Regions from separate parts of the Streptomyces sp. NPDC055749 genome, predicted to be linked through region 2. Evidence: riboswitches for the same ligand, from Rfam matches in the RefSeq annotation. Region 2 holds a riboswitch; the other holds the start of a gene.

Region 1 (8,333 bases), on a different contig from region 2:
AAGACCGACAACGCCGACCTCAGCAAGGCCGTCGACGACCTCCAGGCCGGCGTGACCAATGTCCGCGGCTCGATCGAGAAGGGCGACGCCACCCCGGACATCACCCCGGTCACGGACGCCGCCACCGAGATCGGCAAGGTCTGCACCCCGTAATAATCGAGGCATGACCCGCCTCATCCTCGCCACCCGCAACGCCGGGAAGATCACCGAGCTCCACGCGATCCTCGCCGACGCAGGTCTCACCCATGACCTCGTCGGCGCGGACGCGTACCCCGACATCCCCGACGTCAAGGAAACCGGCGTCACCTTCGCGGAGAACGCCCTCCTCAAGGCCCACGCCCTCGCCCGGGCCACCGGCCACCCGGCCATCGCCGACGACTCCGGCCTCTGCGTCGACGTACTCGGCGGCGCCCCCGGCATCTTCTCCGCCCGCTGGTCGGGCACCCACGGCAACGACCAGGCCAACCTGGACCTGCTCCTGGCCCAGCTCGCCGACATCGACGACACCCACCGCACGGCCCACTTCGCCTGCGCGGCAGCCCTGGCCCTCCCCGACGGCACGGAACGCGTGGTCGAGGGCCGCCTCCTGGGCACCCTGCGCCACACCCCGTCCGGCACGAACGGCTTCGGCTACGACCCGATCCTCCAGCCGGAGGGCGAGACGCGGACGGCCGCGGAGCTCTCGCCGGCGGAGAAGAACGCGATCAGCCACCGGGGGAAGGCGTTCCGGGCGTTGGTGCCCGTGGTGCGGGAGCTGGTGGGCTGACGCCTGAGCGTGCCGAAGGCCCGGTCGCAGCGTGCGAACCGGGCCTTCGATCCAGGGTGTGCGGCCGATGGGACTCGAACCCACATGGGATTTCTCCCACGACATCCTAAGTGTCGCGCTTATACCAATTCAGCAACGGCCGCCAGCCGTCTGCCATCGTAGCGTTCCAGCGACTTTGGTGGGCGCGTGGTTCATCGGGGGCTGCGACGCCGACCCCCTCGACACCAGGTACTCGTGACCGCGTGGCAATTGGGGCAGAGCAGCCGCAGGTTCTCCCGTCGGTTGTCATGCCAGTCGCCGTTGATGTGGTCGACCTCCAGAGTTATGGGCTTGTCCAGCCAAAGGGCGCCGGTTCCGCACTCGGCGCACTCTTCCGGGACTCCGATCTCCCGCAGAGCGCGGCGGAGCAGCACGGTCTTCGTACGGCGCTCGCCTCCGAGCTTGACCAGGATCTGGTCAGCAGTCTTGAGCGGTGTGGGTCCAATCTGCCCTCGCTGATGCCCTTGGCCCAGGAAGTGCGCTGTGGTGAGGCCGTCCTCGGCGATCCACGTGCGCAGATGGCTTCGTTGGCTCGTGGTGTCTGGTCGTCCCAGACGCCTGAGCGCGCCCGCGATAGAGACGGAAGCGGAGACGGCTTCGCTGAGCTCCGCAGCGCAGGGGCGGGGCCCGCTTCTGCTGTAGGCGCGGCGGCGGAGGTGGGAGACATCAATCCCGAAGTGTTCGAAGCGCGTGAGCAGATACCTGCGGAGGCGGCCATAGGGGGAGGTGCCCAGGAAGGCGATGACTTCCTCCATGGTGGTGCACGTCTTGGCTGCCTCGGTCAGTCGCTCCCGTGTGTATTTCTCACTGGAGCTCACCGCGTCTCACTCAAGCCTGACCTGGCACGCCCCTTGCCGCGACCGCGATAAGTGTCGGTCGTCGAGTGGCAGTTGGGGCAGAGGAACCGCAGGTTCTCGATGCGGTTGTTGCGCCAGTCCCCGTCGATGTGATCGACCTCAAGTGGGAGCGGGTGCCCTTGCCATGTCGCATCGATCCCGCAGACGGCGCAGAGCTCAGCCATCCCCTCTGCGAACAGCGCCCGCTTCAAGCGGTCGCTCGGCATCCGCCGGGCCTGGCCGGGGGCCTGTTCGACGAGAAGGCCCGAGGGAGACTGTCGACGGCTCTCGCCCGCCCGTGACGGCGACCTGAAGTGCGAGATGTCGATGCCGTACGCCTTGATGCGGCGGCTGATGTGCGTGTGCTGCCCGCCGACGACCTCGACTCCGAGGTGCCGCAAGACCCCGCACATGCTCGTCGAGGCAACCACGGCGGACTCCAGTACCTCCCGCGTCCAGCGCACCCCCTCCCGCTGGAAGTGGGACGTGTCCACGCCCAGCTTCCTCATCCGGTCTTGGATGTACCGCCGCGATCCGCTCTTCGGGTCGGCTCCAAGCCGCTTCAGAGCCTCCGACAGCGTCCGCGACGAGCCCGCGGCCTCGGTCAGACGCTCTCGCGTGTACGGACTTTCCGGCATCCGGTCCCCCTCCCGTGTCCGGCCGCGCGTTCGCGGCCTCGCACGGACTAACGACCCGTTAATCGGAGCGTCACGTCCGATATCCGACAAGATGCGGAACGGCCCGCCCCGCTTCGGTGACAACTGCCGATGCGGGGCGGGCCATTGCCCTGACGGGAGATCGGGTCAGAACTTCGGGTCCGGGGTCTGGGCGTGGCAGAGTTCTGCCGCTTCCTCGTCCGTTTCCACCGACGGTGGGGAGCCGGCCAGGGGCTGTTGGGCCGTTTCCTTCATGCAGGCCACTGCGATCACGCCCACCAGCGCCGCCGCCATGGCGTAGTACGCCGGCATCAGGTTCGAGCCGCTCCAGCTGATCAGGGCCGTGATCACCAGCGGGGTCGTGCCGCCGAATATCGACGCGGAGATGTTGTAGCCGACCGACAGGGAGCCGTAGCGGACGTTGGTCGGGAACAGGGCCGGGAGTGCTGCCGACATCGTGCCGAGCAGGCAGACCAGGGAGAGGCCGAGCATCAGCATGCCGGCGGTGATCGCGGGGATGCTGCCCTGGCGGATCAGGAGGAAGGCCGGCAGGGAGAGGAACAGGAAGCCGAGCATCCCCGTCATCAGCAGCGGCTTGCGGCCGAAGCGGTCGGAGAGCTTGCCGAACCGGCTGATGATCAGCATCAGGAAGAGCATCACGGCGAGCAGGATGAGCAGGCCGTGGGTCTCGCTGTAGCCGAGTTCGTCGGACAGGTACGTCGGCATGTACGACAGCAGCATGTAATCGGTGATGTTGTACGCGCCGACCAGGCAGATGCAGAGGATCAGCGTCGCCCAGTGCTGCCGGAAGATCTTGGCGAGGTCGCCCTTGGCCGTCGTCTCGACCCCGTCCGCCGCCTCCATGGCGTGGGCGGTGCCGCCCTCCAGCTTCTGGAACGCGGGGGTCTCGTCGAGGCGAAGTCGCAGGTAGAGGCCGACGAGGCCGAGCGGGCCCGCGACGAGGAAGGGGATGCGCCAGCCCCAGGACTCCATCTGGGCGGTGTCGAGGAGGGCGTAGAGCGCGGTGACGAGGCCGGCCGCGCCGACGTAGCCGGCGAGGGTGCCGAATTCGAGGAAGCTGCCGAAGAAGCCGCGGCGCTTGTCGGGGGCGTACTCCGCGATGAACGTGGACGCGCCGCCGTACTCACCGCCGGTCGAGAAGCCCTGGAGCATCCGGAAGAGGATCAGCAGGGCGGGGGCCCAGAGGCCGATCGTGCCGTGGGAGGGGATGAGACCGATGGCGAACGTGCCGACCGCCATCAGGATCATCGTCAGCGCGAGGACCTTCTTCCGGCCGATCTTGTCGCCCATCGGTCCGAAGAACATTCCTCCGAGCGGCCGTACGAGGAAGGCCACGGCGAAGGTCGCGAAGGAGGAGAGGAGCTGGGTGGTCTCGTTCCCGGACGGGAAGAAGACGTGCCCGATGGTGACGGCGAGGTAGGAGTAGATACCGAAGTCGAACCACTCCATGGCGTTCCCGAGCGACGCCGCTTTCACCGCCCGCTTCACTGCCTTGTCGTCGGTGACAGTGATGTCGGTCCGGCGGAGCTTGGGGTTCTGGCGCGCCCGGATGGCGCGGAAGAGGGTGGGGTGGCGCTTGACCGCTTCGGGGTCGGCCCCCTGGTGGGGGTCGGAGGCCGCCATGGCCGGTTCCTTTCCTCGGAGAATGTTCCAGGAAAGGCTTCTGTTCGGTCATGGCGGCTGCAAACCGACTCACCGGCCGATTGCGATGTGGGTCACAGGGCTCGTGGGATGCCGGCGTGGTCGGATGCCGGGCTTGTCAGATGCCGAGGTCCTTGATGATCTTGGCTACGTGGCCGGTGGCCTTCACGTTGTAGAAGGCGTGCTCGACCTTGCCCTCCTCGTCGACCACGATCGTCGACCGGATGACGCCCGTCACCACTTTGCCGTAGAGCTTCTTCTCGCCGAAGGCGCCGTACGCCTCCAGGGTCTCCTTGGACGGGTCGCCGACCAGGGTGACCTTGAGGTTCTCCTTCTCGCGGAACTTGGCGAGCTTCTCCGGCTTGTCGGGGGAGACGCCGATGACGTCGTATCCGGCCGTGGCCAGGACGTCCAGGTTGTCGGTGAAGTCGCACGCCTGCTTGGTGCAGCCGGGTGTGAGGGCGGCCGGGTAGAAGTAGACGATGACCTTGCGGCCCTTGTGGTCCGCGAGCGAGATGTCGTTGCCGTCCGCGTCGGGAAGGGTGAAGGCGGGGGCGGTCTCGCCGGGCTGGAGTCGCTCGCTCATGGTTCTCCTCAAGTGGCACATCAGGTGTTTGGGACCGAGCGTAATAGGGGTGCCGCCGGGTGTCCGGGCGGTCGAGCTGACAGACTGTCGATGAAGGTTTACCGGACGACGACCACGGAGGCGGCGCAGTGTCGGATGCCAGGACCCCTGCGCAGATCGAGGCGGACATCATCACCAGGCGCGAGCAGCTCGCCGTGGTGCTCGATGAGATCGGGGTGCGTGTGCACCCGAAGACGATGATCGGTGACGCGAAGGCCAAGGTGGCCGGGACGGTGGACCGGACGGCCGGGCGTGCGTTCGTCGCGGTGAACCGTTCGGTGTCGGACGTGAAGGCCCAGTTCGTTTCGAAGGATGGCGCGCCGCGTCTGGAGCGGGTGATTCCGGCCGTGGTGCTGGTGGTCGGTGTGGTGGGTCTGCTCGCGGTGTCGTCGCGTCGCAGGAAGTGACGGGGCCGACCCCCGGGGGCGTGCGGCGCGGGTCCGAGCAGGTAGGTTTCGGCTCGTGAGCGACAACACCCACGACGACAAGCTGCCCATCCGCATGCTGCACGACCGCGTGCTGGTCCGGTCCGATTCGCCCGAGGGCGAGCGGCGCTCGGGCGGTGGGATTCTGATTCCGGCGACGGCTGCGGTCGGCAGGCGGCTGGCGTGGGCCGCGGTGGTGGCGGTCGGCCAGAACGTGCGGACGGTGGAGCCGGGGGACCGGGTGCTGTACGACCCGGAGGACCGTGCCGAGGTGGAGGTGCGGGGCGTGGCGTACGTACTGATGCGGGAGCGGGATCTGCATGCGGTGGCCGCGGACCGGTTCGAGGGTTCGGTGGATTCGACCGGGCTGTATCTGTAGTCCGCGTGCAGCCCGTGGTGGCTGGTATTGAGCCTGGTGACTGGGGTCACCGGGCTCTTTGTCATTTTTTGCTACGGTAGGGGGACCCCGACGAGACGCGCCGTACCGGGCCTTGCAAAGACGACGCACCGTGTTGTCCGCGTGTTCTCTCGTCGGAAGGTGCCGTCATGGCCTGGGTTCTGCTGCTTGTCGCCGGTCTGCTGGAAGTGGGCTGGTCGATCGGGATGAAGTACACCGAGGGGTTCACCCGGCTGTGGCCGAGCGTGTTCACCGGCCTCGGGATCGTCGCGAGCATGGTGTTGCTGTCCCATGCGGCGAAGACGCTGCCGATCGGTACGGCGTACGGCGTGTGGGTCGGTATCGGTGCGGCGGGTGCGGCGGTGCTCGGCATGGTGGTGCTGGGTGAGCCTGCCACCGCGGCCCGTATTTTCTTCGTGTGTCTGCTGCTGGTGGCCGTGGTGGGTCTGAAGGCGACCTCGGGTCACTGATTCTGCGGGTCACTGATCTGCGGGCGTGCGCCGCGTGCGCCTTCGAAGAAGCCTCCGGTGTCTTCGGTCTCGCCCTCCTCGGTCTCCTCGGACTCCTCGCTCTCCTCGGGTTGGGGTTCTTCCTCGGGCTCGTCGGTGCCGTCCGGGAGTTCGAGGTCGAATTCCCGGGGCTCGGCGGTGCCGAGGGCGGCGGCTGTGTAGTCGGCCCAGATGGCGGCGGGCGGGCCGCCGCCGTTCATGCGGGGCAGGCCGAGGGCCCCGTACAGCGGTGTCTGCGCACCGGTGGCGGGGTCCTGGCCCATGACGGCGACGACGGTCGCGAGGTCGGGCGTGTAGCCGGCGAACCAGGCGGCCTTGTCCTCCTCGGCGGTGCCTGTCTTGCCCGCGGCGGGGCGGTTCGCGGCCTGGGCGGCGGTTCCGGTGCCTTCCTCGACGACGGTCCGGAGCATCCAGGTCGTGGCGTCGGCGGCCGTGCGGCTGACGGCCTGCTCGGTGTCCCTGACCGGGAGCGTGATGTTCTCGCCGTCCTTGGTGACCTTGTCGACGAGGGTGTACGTGCCGTGCCTGCCGTGGTTGGCGAGGGTGGCGTACGCCTCGGCCATGTCGAGGACGCTGGCGGTCGCGGGGCCGAGCGCGATGGACGGCGATGCGGTGAGGTCGGGGGTGTTCTCGGGGATGCCGAGGGCGATGGCGGTGTCCTTGACGTTCCCCGGCCCGACGTCCTGCGCCATCTGGGCGTACACGGCGTTGACGGATCTGTCGGTGGCGGTACGGACGGTGACGGGGCCGTAGTCGACGTCGTCCTCGTTGGCGGGGCCGTATCCGGTGGGTCCTTGGGGGCCTTCGACCATGCGTTCGTTGCTGCCGTCGTAGATGGTGCCGGGGGTGATCGTGCGGCCGTCCTGGGTGGTGGATTCGTTGGCGACGGCGGAGGTGAAGACGAAGGGCTTGAAGGTGGAGCCGACCTGGTAGTCGCGGCGGGTCGCGTTGTTGACGTACTGCTTGGTGTAGTCGATGCCGCCGTACATGGCGACGACCTCGCCGGTGCCCGGGTCGATGGAGACGCCGCCGACGCGGACGTTGCGGTCGACCTTCCGGCCGGCGCTGGTCTTGGACAGGACGTTGTCCTGGACTGCCTCGACGAAGGCGTCCTGCTTCGTCTTCTCCAGTGTGGTGGTGATGCGGTAGCCACCGGCGGCGAGGGTTTTCTCGTCGATGATCCTGTTGCTGGTGAGGTAGTCCTCGGCGGCCTGGACGAGATAGCCGCGCTGTCCGGAGAGGCCGGTGGCCGGCTTGGCCTCGCCGGGGACGGGGAACCGCGTGGTGGCGCGCTCGCCGGCGGTGAGCCAGTGCTCCTTGACCATGCCGTCCAGTACGTAGTTCCAGCGGGCGAGGGCGTCGGCCTTGTTCTCGGGGTGGGCGATGACGTCGTACGCGCTGGGGGCGTTCAGGAGGGAGGCGAGGTACGCGCCTTCGGCGGTGGTGAGCTCCTCGACGTCCTTGCCGTAGTACGCCTGCGACGCGGCCTGGATGCCGTAGGCGTTGCGGCCGAAGTAGCTGGTGTTGAGGTAGCCCTCGAAGATCTGGTCCTTGCTCTCCTCGCGGTTGAGTTTGACCGCGATGAAGAACTCCTTGGCCTTGCGGACGACGGTCCGTTCCTGGCCGAGGTAGTAGTTCTTGACGTACTGCTGGGTGATGGTCGAGCCGCCCTGCTTGCCCTTGCCGGTGAGGGTGTTCCAGGCGGCGCGGATCATGGCCTTGATGTCGACGGCGCGGTCGGAGTAGAAGTCGCGGTCCTCGGCGGCGAGTACGGCGTGCTGGACGGTGAGGGGGACCCGGTCGAGGCGGACGTTCTCCCGGTTGACCTCGCCGTCGCGGGCGATGACCGTGCCGTCCTTGTAGAGGTAGGTGTTGGACTGCGCGATGGCGCTGGCGTTGGCGGGCGGGATGTCGACGAGCTGGTATCCGGCGATGAAGCCGCCGACGAGGAGCAGTGCGATGCCGAGGACCATGCGCCAGGTGGGGAAGGCGCGGCGCCAACCGGTGCGCTTGGGGCGCTTCTTGCGCCCCTTCCGTGTCTCCGCCGTCTCTGCTGCCGTCCCTGCCTTCTCCGCCGTTTCCGTCGCGCTCGGTGAGCCGGTGGGCAGGGGCCGGCCGTCGGGGTCGCGCGGGGCCCAGTTCTGCTCGTCGATCATGTCGGTGGGAACTCCTCGGCCGCGGTCGGACATCCAGCCGTCCCATAGTGCACTTTTTGCTCACATATCCTAGGGATTCTCCTTGCGTGACCGGTCGCGGCGGTGATAACCGGCTGCGGTGCCTGTCCGGCGTGGACTAGGGTCGTGCGCTTTGGTGCCGGTCAAGGGGGGAGGGGCCCAGGTGCGTCTGTACGCAGTAGTGGCGGCCGGTGGATTCCGGCGCCACGCCACCTACCGGATCGCGACGGCGGCGGGCGTCTTC
Region 2 (8,333 bases):
GCTTCTTCTGGTCCTTCACTTCGAGCTCGACGGGCAGTGTGGCGTCCTTGGATTCGCTGCTGGAAGCCCCTGCGCCGCCGGCGCCGTCCTCGGCCGGCGCGGCGGTGGCCGCGGTGCCGATGTCCTTGACCGTGGCGTCGACCGTGGTGCCGTCGGGGAGCTTGACCGTGGCCTTCGTGCCGTCGTCGACCAGGTCCTCGAACTTCACCTCGAGGTCGACGGTGACGATGCGTTCCGTGCCGGTCCAGGTCAGGATGTCCCCGGTGGGTGAACTGCCGCTGGTGGCCATGATGTCGGCCACGCGCCGCTCGCCGGCGGCCACAACGGCGTCGCCCGGCGCAACATTTCCGGTCTCTTCCCTGCCGAGGTCCTCCTGCCATGCCTTCACGGCCTCGGCGGTGCCGTCGGTGTACTCGTCGTCCACGGTGAACCCGGTATGGCCGAGGGCGGCGAGATTCTCCTCCAGCAGTTTCACGTCCTTGCCTTCGCTGCCGGACCCGACCGTGCGGTACAGGGGAGTTGAACCGTACAGAAGCGGCACCTTCACATCATCGAGTCGGTACACGGTGCCGCCGCGCTTGATGGTGTCGCCCCCCTCCGGCAGCCAGGTGACCAGGCCCGAACCGCTGCTCTCTGCGCTCTGCTCGCCCTGTGTGGCCTCCTTGTCGGCGCCGGCGGACGAGGCGCTTCCGGAAGCAGCCTGAACCGAGGTGGCATCGCCGTAACCGAGGCTGCCGTTGACCGTTTCCGTGCGCGTGAGCGATGTGCTCTCGACCTTGGCGGTCTTGGGCGGGCCCGTCGGGGCTGCGGAGGCGGACGTATCGCTGTCGCCCCCCAGGGCCCCGGTCCCTGCGGCGACGCCCGCGGCTGCGGCGACGGCCACCGCGATGGTGATCACCGACGTGCGCAGCGGGCGCTTCCTGCGGCGACTCGTCGCCGGTGCCTTGTCGCCGGCGCCGTCGCCGCTCCCTGTGCGGTCCGCGGCCAGAAGGCTCTCGGTGCTCTCGTGGACGGTCACTGCCGGCCTCCCATCATGCCGCCGAGGAACTCACGGCACTCACCCATGGCGTCCTGGAAATTGGGATCGCTCATGTTCATCGACTCCCTGTCCAGGCCTTCGGGTCCCGGGTCGTCCATGTCGACACCGTTCTCCCGCATGCACGCGGCGAACTTCTTCATGTCTTCCAACTGCGCGGCATCCGGGTTGCCCTGGCCGCCCTGGCGGTCCTTCATCGCCTGCGGCGCCTTGTCGCGGCAGGCTTCCATCGCGGTGCGCAGCGCCTCGGAGTTCGCGCCTCCGCCCATCACCGATTGCATGTCCAGCTGCCCGGTCTCCGGGTCCGGGTCCTCCATGTCGACGCCGTTGTCGCGCATGCACGTCACGAACGCCTGAGACTGCTCCGCGTCGCTCTTCTCCGAGCCGCCACCGCCCGACGAGCCGCCCTCACCGTTGACGGAGGCCACCTTCGAGCTGTCGCCGTCCGAGCCGCCGCAGGCTGTCAGCAAGCCCATCGCCACGATCGCGGCGGCCGGAAGCGTCAGTACACGCGCCTTGAGCGCACTCCGCATCGTCACCACTCCTTGAATTCGAATGCCGCCGGCCGCTCACGCAGCCGACTTGCCGTACGAATGGCGATGCTGGCACCACAGGTTCAGCGCACCCTGGGCCCAACCTCAAAGGCACCTGGGAATCCCGAACCGGATTCAAGAAAGCGGCAGGACCACGCGGAAGGTCGCGCCCGTGCCCGGGGACTGCGCGGCCAGATCCATCCGGCCGCCGTGCGCCTCGACGATGGCAGCGGCGATCGAGAGCCCCAGCCCGGCGCCACCGCCGGTGCGGGCGGGATCGGCACGATACAGACGCTCGAACACGTACGGGGCATGGCCGGACGGCACTCCGGGGCCCGTGTCGGCCACCTCGAGCACCGCGGCCGGCCTGTCGGGGAGCAGCAGGGTGCCGGCGGCCGCGACGGCCGGGCCGAGCGCGTCAGGCCGCCTGGATCCGAGCCGTATCGTGATCTGTGCGCTGGGTGGCGTATGACGGTCGGCGTTGGCCAGCAGGTTGCCGAGCACTTGGCGTAGCTGAAACGGATCGCCGGTCGCGACTACGGGTTCGATCAGCCCGCCCGACTCGTCCAGGTCCAGGATCCGCACCACGCGGCTCGTGGAGCGGGCGTGAAGACCCCGTGCCACATCCACCGTGAGTTCCAGGAGATCGACGGGCGTCTGCTGCGGCTCGCGCTGCTCGTCGAGCCGGGCGAGCATCAGCAGGTCCTCCACGAGCACACCCATCCGAGCGGCCTCGGCCTCGATGCGCCGCATGGCGTCCTCGCCGTCACCGCCGCGCCGGTAGAGCTCGGCGAAGCCGCGAATAGAGGTCAAAGGAGTGCGCAGTTCGTGGGAGGCGTCGGCGAGGAAACGTCGCAGCTTCAGCTCGGAGGCCGCGCGGGCCGTGATCTCGTCCTCCACCCGGCCGAGCATGGCGTTCATCGCTCCGCCCAGGCGTCCCGGCTCGGTATGCGGATCGGTGTCAGGCACCCGCTGTGAAAGGTCCCCCGCCGCGATGAACCCGGCGGTGGCTTCCATCCGTGTCAGCGGGCGCAGTCCTACTCGAACCAGGAACGTGGCCCCGACACCCAGCAGGACGAGCGCGCCCGCCACGACAGCCGCGTCGATGACCAGCAACCGCTCAGTGGTCTCGTCGACCTGAGCCAGGGAGATCGCGGTGACGATGAATCCGCCCTTCTCCAGACCGGCCGTCGGCTCCACCACCCTGACCACGGCCCGCCAGGCGGCGCCGCCGTCCTCACCCGGGACCGTGAACGGCGCATCGGTACGGTCGGCCAGTTCGGCCGCCGCCGGCAGGACGGGGCCGGGCTCGGTGGCGTCCTCGGGGTACACGCCACGCTCACTGGTCTCTTCGTACAGGTAGATCCGGGAATCCGCGCCGAAGACCTCGGACAGGAATTTCTCGCCCGGGCTTTGGTTGGACTGCCCGCCCGTCGAGCCGCTGCCAAGGCTCCCTACCAGCCTCTGCTGCTGTCCCCCCAGTCCAGGAACCGCCAGCTGCCGGTCGACGCGGTCGACGAGATACGAGCGCAGCAGAAGCATCCCCGCCGTGCTGGCGCCTATGAGGGCGAGCGCCGTCAGGACCGCGCTCACCACCACGAGACGGGACCGCAGCGTCCAGTGACGCCAACGGCGAAGACGGGGCATCACTGCTCCCCGTGCGGCAGCCGCAGGCTGTATCCCACGCCCCGGACGGTGTGGATGAGCCGCGGACCGGTGGAATCGAGCTTCTTGCGCAGGTAATACACGTACGACTCCACGATCCGGCTGTCACCGCCGAAGTCGTAGGACCACACCCGGTCCAGGATCTGTGCCTTGCTGATGACGCGGCCCGGATGCTCCAGCAGGAAGCGCAGAAGGTTGAACTCGGTCGGCGACAGTTCGATACGCCGCCCGCCCCTGCGCACCTCGTGCCGGTCCTCGTCGAGCTCCAGGTCGGCATAGCGCAGCACCGGATCCGGTGCTGCTTCCATGTGCGCCCCTGTCACCGACCGGGTGCGGCGCAGAATGGCACGAATACGCAGCACCACCTCCTCCAGGCTGAACGGCTTCGCCACATAGTCGTCGCCGCCCGCCGTCAGCCCTCTGATCCGGTCGTCCAGCGAGTCCCGGGCCGTGAGGAACAACACCGGAACATCCTGCCCGGCCGCACGCAGCCGAGCCGCCACCTCGTAGCCATCAAGATCAGGAAGCATCACGTCCAGCACGATGAGAGACGGCCGCGTGGCCTCCGCTGCCGTCAACGCCTCGAAACCGGTCGCCGCCGCGACGACATCGAAACCGACCAGACGCAGGGTCTGGGACAGAAGATCACGGATGTTCGGCTCATCATCGACGACGAGTACGTTGGTCGGCGAGGGTGCGATGTCAGTCATGGTTTCATCCGTATCGCACCAACCTCAAAGGCAGCTGAGAACCACCTTCACGTCGCATCGGAGATCATGACCGAGGCAGCGGCCAGGGCGGCGTCCTCGACGAGCTCTATCCCCTCGGCTCGGGTGAGGTTGCCGTCGGACAGGACCGCAATGGCACAGTCGCGGCCGTCGAGGTTCACCCGCCCGATGCTGTTGATGTCCCACAGACCGGTCGCGGTACGTGGAAGCCAGCCGTTCTTGAGCGCCGCGCCGGAATCCGCGGCGGACACACCCCAGCCCTGATCATTCGCGACGTTCTCCATCAGTTTCCCGATGTAGTCCCGGTCGGCTCGGGTCAGGACCGACTCCGTTCCGAATATCGCCTCGAGGAGGATCAGTTGGTCTTCAGCCGTCGTCTGGGTGAGGCCCCAGTTCCCGCCCTGGCCTGCGGAGGTTGCGGTCAGCCCGAGACGTTCGTTGGCGGCATTCAGCCCCGCGGCGCCGCCGATGGTGTCCCACAGGGCGGTGGTCGCCGTGTTGTCGCTGTTCTGGATCATGCTTGCCGCCTGGGTACGTTCCTTCGGAGTCAGAACGCGCCCCGCATCCTGTGCCTGGAGCAGCAGCGTCGCCAGGATGTCGACCTTCACGATGCTGGCGGTGTCGTACTGATCGCTCCCGGACACGGCGCGGTCACCCGACTCCAAGTCCATCACCGCTACCGATATCTGCCCGTCGCCACCTGATGCCACCTCGGCGAGATCAGCCGCAAGCAGGTCGTCGAGATCGAGTTCGGGTGCCGTGGCCTGCTCCGTTTCGGCGCCTCGGCCGGTCGCGGGTGAGGTCACCGACGTCACGGCAGCCATACGCACAGGCTGATGATGCAGGCTCGCCGCACCGGCCACACAGCAGCCGAGCAGAGCGGCAAAGCCCGTCAGGACGACGAGGAGACGGCGACGCGGGCGGCGACGGACTGCGGATCCAACCATGCTGCGACGCTACGAAGCCCAGCTGTGGGCACCCTGGGACCAAGTTCAAGGACATCTGAGAGTCGCCTCGAAGCGGCGACCACGCAGCTCGACGCCGCTGGACCGGTTCGCTTCGATGCGACCCGGCGGGGTGCTGCGCGTGCGGATGGACCCGTCTGTTCGGCCGCGCCCAGAGCGTCCATGCGGCGGCCGGGACGCGGCCTCCGGTACGGAGATGCACCTGAGGCCGCGGCGGGCGGCGTATTTCACTCCCTGCCGTAGAGGCCCGCGACGAAGCCTGCACTGTGAGGTCCTGCCAGACCCTGGAGGCTCCGTGGGCATGAACCCGCACTCGACTGTGCCTTGTGCCTGGTGCCTGGACGTGACCGGCGGCCGGGCGGACCCTGCCCACCAGGGTCCGCAGCAGAGTCGTCTTGCCGGCACCGTCCCCGCCGACGGCGGCGGCCTGCCAGGGAACCGTGGCCAGGCTCACGTGGTCCAGAGCGGTGGTGGTGCCGAAGGCGACCTTTACGCCGAACGCACCCCAGTCCTGCCCGTTGGACAGGGAAGCGCGGGTGGCATCGGTGGTCACCGGGCGCCCCCGGCGGGAACGGCCTTACGAGCGGGCGTCCTGGGGGCGGCTGGGACCAGGTCCCGGCGGAAGCGCAGCACAGGGGACCGTAGACCTGCACACGGCGGACTTGGCCATGGTCGCCCGGAGTCGAAACGCTTCGAGTGAAGGTTGGCTGTCATGGGCCACGGGAGTTGACTGCAACGGAGCGCTCGAGATCTGGGACTGCCTACTCGGGTTGGTGGCAGATGACGAAGTCCGGGAACGGATGCCGTCCGGGCCGGTCGCCGATCTCATCGATCGCTGCGCGGATGTCGCGCAGTTGACTGGTGGTCATCTGTAGCGGTGGCTCGTCCGGCTGGTAGGTGGTCAGGACCGGGTAGTCCACACCTGGCTCGTTGGTCATCTCGATGTGGCAGCCGAGGATGTGGGTGACCGGTCGAGTGTCGGCGAACGCGATCAAGCGGTCGACAGTTCTGCCGAAGGCAGCCCAGTCCGCTACATACAGCCGCCCGGGATACACCGTGTCGCCAGTGAGCAGAATTCCAGTGTGCGGGTCGTAGTACGTGACGGCCGCTTCATGGTGGCCGGGGGTGGCGAGGCACTCCAGCACTCGGCCGCCGAGGTCGACCTGCGCCACCCGGTCGGGAGCGTCGGCGTACCCGAAGTACTTCCAGGCGCTGTTCAAATTCGGCTGAACGACCATGGTGTGGGGGCGGTCGGTGAACTGGGCGTCGCCCGCGATGTGGTCGCCGTGGGCGTGGGTGTGCAGGACGAGCAGCGTGTAGCCGTCCCGGGGATGCTCGGCCAGCCAACGCCCGATCAGGTCATCGACAACCCGGCGCAGCGGAAAGAACTCGGCGGACTCGGTGGCTCCGGTGTCGATGAGTACGGCTCGGGCGTTGCCGAAGATCAGGAACAGGAACGGCGCCTCGTAGTTGATCGCCATGTTCTGGCGCAGGATGAACGTGTGCTCATCGTATGCGTGGACCTGGATGTCGGGATCGTCGTTGTGCTTCGCCGACGGTGATCCATGGATCCAGTTGACGTCCAGCACGCGAGGCTCGGGCGCGTCGGACACAAAATCGACCAGCTGCGTATTTCGGTCCATGACGTCTCCTGAGAGCGTCGTCTCAGCAGGCCGGGTACGGCGCACATCTCGTCCGGGGCAGGCGCTTACGCGCCTCCGGGCGGAAACTACTACGAGCAGTCCCGACCGATCAACCGTTCATCTGCGAACTCCCTCGATCAAGACTTACCACCGCTCATCGGGCGGTTCCGGCCTTGGTCAAGTTCCTCGGTGCGGTGAGGCAGTGGGCTTAAAAGGATCTCCCGGTGCAGCGAGTCGCATCCGGGGCGAACCCGCCCCGGCATCAGCTGTTGCGGGTGTCGGTCAGCTTTCGACTTCGGTCTTGTCGCCGCCCCAGAGGGTGTGAAATGCGCCGTCGCGGTCGATGCGGTGGTACGTGTGTGCGCCGAAGTAGTCGCGCTGACCTTGGGTAAGGGCGGCGGGGAGTCGTTCGGCGCGCAGAGAGTCGTAGTAGGCGAGGGTGGTGGCGAAGGCAGGGGTGGGGACGCCCTGGGTGACGGCGGTGGCGATCACGGTGCGCCAGTCGTTCTGTGCGGCGGTGATCTCTTGGGCGAAGCTCTTGTCGGAGAGGAGGCTTGGCATCTGAGGCTGGGCTTCGTAGGCGCTGGTGATTCTGTCGAGGAACGCGGCCCGGATGATGCATCCGCCGCGCCAGATCGCGGCGACCTTGCCGAGGTCGATGTTCCAGGCGTATTGCTCGCTGCCGGCCGCGATCTCGTGGAAGCCCTGGGTGTAGGCGACGACCTTCGAGGCATACAGCGCCTGCTCGACCTGGTCGGCGAATGCCGCCGCCTCGTCCTCGCCGAGCTTGCGGGCGGTCGGTCCGGCGAGGTGGCGTGAGGCATCACGGAGGGCGGCGTGGCCGGAGACGGAGCGGGCGAAGACGGCCTCGGCGATACCGGAGACGGGAACGCCCAGGTCAAGGGCGATCTGCACGGTCCAGCGGCCGGTTCCCTTCTGCTCCGCCTGGTCGAGCACGACATCCACGAAAGGCTTACCGGTCGCCGCATCGACATGCGAGAGGACTTCTGCCGTGATCTCGATGAGGTAGGAGTCCAGGCGTCCGGTGTTCCAGGCGCGGAAGATGTCCGCGATCTGCGCGGGGGAGTAGCCCGCGACGGCGCGCAACAGGTCGTACGCCTCCGCGATCAGCTGCATGTCCGCGTACTCGATGCCGTTGTGGACCATCTTCACGAAGTGCCCGGCGCCGTCGGGACCGATATGGGCGGTGCAGGGAGTGCCGTCCTCGGCGCGGGCGGCGATCTTCTCCAGCATCGGCCCCAGCGACGCGTACGACTCCGTGGAGCCGCCCGGCATGATGCTCGGCCCGTGCAGCGCGCCCTCCTCGCCGCCCGAGATTCCGGTACCGACGAAGTGGATACCCCGCTCGCGCAGCTCCTTCTCGCGGCGGCGGGTGTCCTCGAAGTGGGCGTTGCCGCCGTCGATGATGACGTCACCCTCCTCCAGGAGCGGGGCGAACTCCTGGATCACCGCGTCCGTGGGTTCGCCCGCCTTCACCATCACGACGAGGCGGCGCGGGCGCTCCAGCGCGGCGACGAACTCCTCCGGGGTGCGCGCGGGGACGAAGTCGCCCTCGTCGCCGAACTCCTTCACCAGGTCGTCGGTCTTCGCGGCCGTACGGTTGTGAAGCGCGACGGTGAAGCCGTTCCTGGCGAAGTTACGGGCGAGATTGCTGCCCATCACCGCGAGCCCTGTGACGCCGATCTGCGCAGTGCCGGTCATCTGTGGTGTGCTCCTGAACGTTGTGGGATCCCGTCGGGGCA

Evidence for each region. A riboswitch is a leader RNA that binds a small molecule or an ion and turns the genes downstream of it on or off. The one in region 2 is predicted to bind guanidine.
Region 1: it holds a riboswitch for guanidine, as region 2 does, so the genes downstream of both, ACWGO0_RS07240 (DMT family transporter) here and ACWGO0_RS29850 (MBL fold metallo-hydrolase) in region 2, are expected to answer to the same signal.

Annotation. Positions count from the first base shown of each region.
Region 1 covers NZ_JBSHFH010000007.1:37,123-45,455, forward strand. The annotation lists gene ACWGO0_RS07195 (hypothetical protein) at 1-153, shown strand, start outside; gene rdgB (RdgB/HAM1 family non-canonical purine NTP pyrophosphatase) at 164-766, shown strand; tRNA gene ACWGO0_RS07205 (tRNA-Leu) at 826-909, opposite strand; gene ACWGO0_RS07210 (HNH endonuclease signature motif containing protein) at 958-1,623, opposite strand; gene ACWGO0_RS07215 (HNH endonuclease signature motif containing protein) at 1,620-2,279, opposite strand; gene proP (glycine betaine/L-proline transporter ProP) at 2,445-3,941, opposite strand; gene bcp (thioredoxin-dependent thiol peroxidase) at 4,078-4,545, opposite strand; gene ACWGO0_RS07230 (DUF3618 domain-containing protein) at 4,674-4,991, shown strand; gene ACWGO0_RS07235 (GroES family chaperonin) at 5,047-5,388, shown strand; guanidine-III (ykkC-III) riboswitch at 5,454-5,518, shown strand; gene ACWGO0_RS07240 (DMT family transporter) at 5,556-5,876, shown strand; gene ACWGO0_RS07245 (transglycosylase domain-containing protein) at 5,870-8,071, opposite strand; gene ACWGO0_RS07250 (ABC transporter permease) at 8,253-8,333, shown strand, end outside.
Region 2 covers NZ_JBSHFH010000052.1:6,758-15,090, forward strand. The annotation lists gene ACWGO0_RS29820 (peptidoglycan-binding protein) at 1-1,018, opposite strand, end outside; gene ACWGO0_RS29825 (hypothetical protein) at 1,015-1,569, opposite strand; gene ACWGO0_RS29830 (ATP-binding protein) at 1,705-3,216, opposite strand; gene ACWGO0_RS29835 (response regulator transcription factor) at 3,216-3,944, opposite strand; gene ACWGO0_RS29840 (serine hydrolase) at 3,992-4,786, opposite strand; gene ACWGO0_RS29845 (ATP-binding cassette domain-containing protein) at 4,683-5,480, opposite strand; gene ACWGO0_RS29850 (MBL fold metallo-hydrolase) at 5,689-6,570, opposite strand; guanidine-III (ykkC-III) riboswitch at 6,582-6,649, opposite strand; gene gndA (NADP-dependent phosphogluconate dehydrogenase) at 6,853-8,292, opposite strand.